2 regions of the Pantoea sp. CCBC3-3-1 genome follow, and region 1 is predicted to be linked to the other one. Evidence: predicted binding sites of a transcription regulator. Region 1 holds the regulator's gene; the other holds the start of a gene.

Region 1 (3,125 bases):
ATGGCGACTTTGCCTGGCTGAACGCTATTTTTAGGTTAAAAAATTTTGCAACAGCGGCGCAAAAAACAGAAAATATTTGGTATATCAGTGACTAGCGAAGCGGCAGGCAAGAAGTTACAAATTCTGACAGGGCGTAAACCAGCTGTTATGTCGCCAGTGGTAGCGCCAAATTGCCCATAAGGAAAGCCCGCGTAAAGTCAGAAAAACGGTGACGGCCAGCCATAAAGCATGATTGCCCAGCGAAGGCACCAATAACAGCGTGGCGCCATAACCCAATGCGGCTATCACCATGCCGTTGCGCATTTCACTGGCTCGCGTAGCGCCAATAAACATGCCATCCAGCAGATAGCACCATACGCCGCAGATCGGCAACAGAATTTGCCAGAACAGATAGCGATCGGCTTGCTGTTGCAGTTCAGGAAGTGAAGTAAGTAGCGCAACAATATGCGTACCTGCCAGCGCATAGATGACCGAAAACATCAGCGCGACCAGGCCAGCCTGACGACAGGCTGCCTGCCAGACGACCAGAAGCTTTTGAGCATCCCGTGCGCCCCAGGCTTCGCCAGAGCAAGCTTCAACCGCATAGGCAAAACCATCGAGCGCATAGGCAGTAAAGGTCAGAAACATCAGTAAAACAGCGTTAACGGCTACTGTATCGCTACCCAGCCTCGCGCCAAAGAAGGTCAGCGAGACAAAGCAGAGTTGCAGGAGCAATGAGCGCAGCATAATGTCACGATTAAGCCGCAGCAAACGACCAACATTGCCTCGCCAGGCCTTTTTCAGCAGGGGAAAAGAGACGCCGCGCATTTTCAGAACGTGCCATACCATGACCAGCCCGACCATCAACGTGACGTATTCGGCAATCGCGGTTGCGGCTGCTGCGCCCTCAACGCCCCACTTCAATCCGATGACAAACCACAGGTCGAGCAGAACATTCACCAGGTTACCCACCACCAGCAGAACAACAGGCGCACGCGCATACTGAACGCCTAACAGCCAGCCGAGCAGCACAAGGTTAGCCAGCATTGCCGGCGCGCTCAGCCAGCGAATATGCATGAACAGTGCCGCCTGATGCAAAACGTCACTGTTCCCGCCAACCAGCGACAGAGCAAGATGAGTAAGGGGAGTTTTAAAGAGGATAAAAGCCAGCCCGGCAAACAGCGCGATCAGCAAAGGCTGCATCAGCGCCCGAGCTAATGCGGGTTTGTCATTAGCGCCAAATGCCTGAGCGGTCAGACCGGTGGTGCTCATCCGTAAAAACAGCAGCAGCATAAACAGAAAGCTGGTGGTCGTTGTTCCTACTGCGACGCCGCCCAGGTAAACGGGACTGTCCAGATGGCCAATAACGGCAGTATCAACCAGGCCCAGCAGCGGCACGGTAATATTGGAAAGGATCATCGGCAGCGCCAGCCGCCAGAGGTGTTTGTCTGAGGAGGTTATTAATCGCATCATCATCCACTGCGCGACAGGATTACATTAGCGGTCCACAGCCGAACGGGACATTACGGCCAGAGGAGACGCGCCGCGGGAGCAACGGCGCGTACAAAACAGGGAAGCTTAAAGCCAGTTGCCGTTGCGGATAACGCCGACGGCCAGCCCTTCAATTGAGAAAGTCTGCTGACGCAGATCGACAACAATTGGCTGAAATTCACTGTTTTCAGGCAGCAGTTGAACAATATTACCCTGCTTTTTCAGCCGCTTGACGGTGACTTCATCGTCAATGCGCGCAACCACGACCTGACCATTACGCACGTCCTGCGTTTTATGCACGGCCAGTAAATCACCATCCATAATACCAATATCTTTCATCGACATGCCGCTAACGCGCAGCAGGAAATCAGCGCCAGGCTTAAACAAATCGGGATCGACCTGATAATGCCCTTCAATATGTTGTTCAGCCAGCAGCGGTTCGCCCGCCGCAACGCGTCCAACCAGCGGCAAACCGCCTTCTTCTTCCATCATCAGGCGGATACCGCGTGATGCGCCAGAAACAATTTCGATGACGCCTTTACGCGCCAGCGCTTTCAGATGTTCTTCAGCCGCATTCGGGGAACGGAAACCGAGCTGCGTGGCGATCTCTGCCCGTGTCGGTGGCATACCGGTCTGGTTAATATGGTCGCGAATCAGGTCGTAAACCTGCTGCTGCCTTGCCGTTAGTGCTTTCATCCCGCCCCCTGGTTGTTTATACAGTCGACTGTGAGTATATACAGGTATTTGCCGGTTGAAAACTATAAAGTTGAGTAAAAAACGACTGTTACGTTAATTTTGGAAAACATGCCGCAAATGAGGAATCAACAGCATTACCCAAACAAAAAGAGCCAGTAGAGTAGCCAGTAACACCGCAGCGGAGCCCATGTCTTTTGCGCGGCCGGCAAGCGGATGAATATCGCTGCTGATGCGGTCGACTACTGCTTCAATGGCGCTGTTAAGAAGTTCGACGATGATGACCATAATGACGGACCCCACCAGCAGTACACGGGTTATCGCGTCTACGTCCAGCCAGCAGGCAATCAGAATGGCGGCAAGCGCCGCTAACGATTCCTGCCTGAAAGCGGCTTCGTGCTGCCAGGCCGCGCGCAGACCTTTCCATGAGTAGCCCGCAGCTTTAATGATGCGAGTCAAACCAGTGACGTTATTTGCCATAATCAGGGAACCCTTTGTAAAGTTTAGCGTCAATGTGTGGGTGCAGCACATTTTGCAACACCACAGATCTCACTGGCGCTTTCTGGTATGCTTGCGGCGCTTTGCTAACAAGAGGCTTCATGTTGTCTATGTCAGGTTGGCGTAACTTATATTATAACTTATTGAATTTACCCGTTAAATTTCTGGTAAAGAGTAAGGCGATCCCCGCCGAGCCGGTCGCTGAACTGGGACTCGATACGTCGCGTCCTATTATGTACGTGCTGCCGTACGATTCAAAGGCCGATCTGCTGGCGCTGCGTGAGCAATGCCGCAAAGAGGATCTGCCCGATCCGCTGGATCCGTTAGAAATCGACGGTACGGTGTTGCCACGTCATGTGTTTATCCATGATGGCCCACGCGTGTTCCCTTACTTTGTGCCAAATCTGGAATCGGTCAAGCTGTTCCATGAGTACCTGGATCTGCACCGCAGCAACCCGCTGCTC
Region 2 (3,125 bases), 2.5 Mb from region 1:
GTATATGCGGGGGATAACATTTCTCGCTTCATCACCCAGGACTTTTGAATACCCTGGCCTGCAAACCAGACTTTGCCTTTTCCCGACTGATTCAGCTGGTCAATGACCTTCATTAAGGCTTCGCTGTTTGGCTGCACGCGGGATTCGTCGAACAGGTCCAGCTGCGCCACGCCATCGCTGTAAAAGTCACTCAGCATCACGCCAGCTTTCATATAGCGTTCGCCTTCGAGCCAGATGCGATCCAGTGCGTCGATCGCCACGCGGATAATGTCGCGCGTGTCATTTGAGGGTAACAGCAGTTTGCCGGAGGCCTGATTGTTATAGCCAGAGGCGTTATCGTCATGCGGGCTGGTGCGGATAAAGACGCTGATAAAGCGGCAATACTGATGTTCGCCGCGCAGCTTTTCGGCTGCCCGTTCGGCGTAAGTGCAGACCGCCTGATGCATATCTGCATAAGCCGTGATGCGGTGCCCGAAAGAGCGGCTACAGACAATTTGTTGTTTAGTCGGCGCAAACTCTTCCAGCGCCAGGCAGGGTTCGCCGCGCAGCTCCCGCGCGGTTCTTTCCAGCACCACATTGAAATGTTTGCGGACAACCCAGCTGGAACATTCGGCCAGATGCAGGGCTTTTTCTATGCCCATTTGGTTAAGCTTTTTACTGATGCGCCGGCCCACACCCCAGACCTCCTCAACGGGAACCAGCGCCATTAACTTACGCTGCCGTTCAACGTTGGACAGATCGACAACGCCCCCGGTTGCCGACCATTTTTTCGCGGCATAGTTAGCCAGCTTGGCCAGCGTTTTGGTGGGTGCGATACCCACGCCAACGGTCAGTCCGGTCTGTTTCAGGATCTGCTGGCGGATTTCCCGCCCGAAAGCCTCAAGGGAAACGCAGTTGCTCACGCCGGATAAGTTAATAAAAGCTTCATCGATCGAATACATTTCCATTGCGGGCGCCATCTCTGTCAAAATCGACATCACCCGATAACTCATATCGGCGTAAAGCGTATAATTGGAGCTGAAGACCTGCACCTGACGCTGTTTCAACGCCTCTTTTATTTTGAAATAGGGCTCACCCATGTTTATTCCCAGCCGCTTCGCCTCTGCGGAGCGTGAAATAATGCAGCCGTCATTATTTGAAACGACCACGATGGGTTTGCCCTTTAAATCCGGCCTGAAAACAGTCTCGCAGGAGGTATAGAAACTGTTGACATCAACCAGCGCGAACATTTTTAGTGGCTTTTAAGATGAAAGTCACAACGCCGAAAATCTCCAGTTCCTCTTCGCTGTGAAAAATAATCGGCGAATAGTGGCGATTATGCGGCACCAGCTGGAGAAGAGGGCGGGTGCGCAGTTCTTTGACGGTAAATTCACCCGCCACGGCGGCGACAACAATATCGCCATGATCCGCAGACAGTGAACGATCGACGATTAATAAATCGCCATCGCCAATGCCTGCCTCAATCATTGAATCACCGCTCACCTTTAAAAAATAGGTTGCGCTGGGATGACGGATCACCATTTTATTAAGATCCAGCCTCTCTTCAACGTAGTCCTGTGCAGGGCTTGGAAAGCCGCAGGAGACGCGCTCAATAAAAAGCGGCAGAGGAATTTCTTCCATAAATTCAGCAGGACGGATCGGCTGCATAAGAAAATATCCAAATTAACTGTGTATATATACAGTATCGTTGAATGCGCACATCAATCAAGACATTGAGGTGAAAATTCCACGAAGCGCTTGAAGTCACTGGAAATTTAGTTATTTTTGTGCGGTGAGAGGTTCTTTTTTTAAGCGGTCTAAAAACAGGGAAATAATCTGACTTAACGCCAACGGTATTAGCAAAACGCAGAACACCGCACGCCTGAACTATCAATTTATCTCAACAGACGCGAAGCGTGAATGCGTATTAAGCGTGCAATGAACGGCTGAAAATAGCGTCAGAAAGGCACTATTTATTCTGGCGCACGTTTTTTGCCGTATAAACTGTCGTACAATGATAAAAATTGCTGATAAATTTTAGCGCTTCATTTTCCCGGGATAATCCTGCAATTATGTCTTCCTTTGACTGGCATCGCTTTCTGCTTAATGACCTCGAACTGACTTTTTTGATAGAAGTCGCGGCGCGCGTTTTTTTCGCTTACCTGATCGTTTTTATCTTCCTGAAAGTCTCCGGCAGGCGGGGTATCCGCCAGCTGTCACTTTTTGAACTGGTCATTGTGCTGACGCTGGGATCGGCATCGGGTGATGTCACCTTCTATGATGATGTACCTGTTCTGCCCGTTACCATGGTGTTTGTTGTCTTGCTGGTGCTGTATCGGCTGACCACGTTTCTGACCGCACGCAGCGCCCGCTTTTCAAAACTCATTGAAGGCCAGGTGATTACGCTGATTCAGAACGGCTTGTACAAACTCGACAGTCTCGACGGGCTGAACATTTCTGAAGATGAGTTTTTTATGGAGCTGCGTCAGGAAGGCGTGGAGCACCTTGGACAAATTCGCCTGGCGCTGATTGAGCTGGATGGCGACATCAGCATCTACTATTACGATCGCGATGCTGTCCGCCCGGGCCTGTCGGTGCTCCCGCCGGAGCACCGACAGGATTTTGTCATAGTGCCGGAGGAAGCATTATACGCCTGTAACCACTGCGGGCTGACTCAGCGATTAAACGCGCAACAGCGGCTGGTCTGCCCAAGGTGCCAGCGTGAACGGTGGTCAAAAGCGCTGGCAACACAGCGTTCACGCTGAAGGGCACCATCCATGTTCTGGCCGTCGACGCTCTTACCGTCCTTGTGCCGCGGCCCGGACTTTCTGCCGGTTAAGGGTCATGACCGCGCTTCCCCCTGCAACAAGGCCCATAGCCGCAATGATAATGGCCGGTTGCAGCGAACCAAAAAACCAGACGCTGGCGGAGGAGATCAGCGGGCCGATCAGCTGTCCGGTTGCGTAGCCCGACGTTAACAGCCCCACGGTACGGGAAACGGAAATTGACGAAATCTCACGGGCAAACTTCATGGTGAGCTGCATGATGGACAGGAAACCGAGCCCGGTAAGCAGAGTTGAAAAGAGCAGCCCCCATGCCCCCGGAAAAGCGACCGCTGCCGCCACGCCCGCGCCCTGCAAAATCAT

The links. Region 1 encodes LexA, which represses DNA repair genes until DNA is damaged. Its sites were predicted from a motif close to TNCTGTATGTACATACAGNA; they were not measured.
Region 2: a site for LexA is predicted at 1,665-1,684, ahead of umuD (translesion error-prone DNA polymerase V autoproteolytic subunit). Genes of this name have one in related genera too.

What each region holds. Positions count from the first base shown of each region.
Region 1 is NZ_CP034363.1:282,552-285,676, reverse strand. Features, by position in the region: gene dinF (MATE family efflux transporter DinF) at 115-1,449, opposite strand; gene lexA (transcriptional repressor LexA) at 1,558-2,166, opposite strand; gene EHV07_RS01105 (diacylglycerol kinase) at 2,260-2,643, opposite strand; gene plsB (glycerol-3-phosphate 1-O-acyltransferase PlsB) at 2,772-3,125, shown strand, end outside.
Region 2 is NZ_CP034363.1:2,794,154-2,797,278, reverse strand. Features, by position in the region: gene umuC (translesion error-prone DNA polymerase V subunit UmuC) at 1-1,229, opposite strand, end outside; gene umuD (translesion error-prone DNA polymerase V autoproteolytic subunit) at 1,213-1,647, opposite strand; gene EHV07_RS13080 (DUF421 domain-containing protein) at 2,052-2,744, shown strand; gene EHV07_RS13075 (YbfB/YjiJ family MFS transporter) at 2,778-3,125, opposite strand, start outside.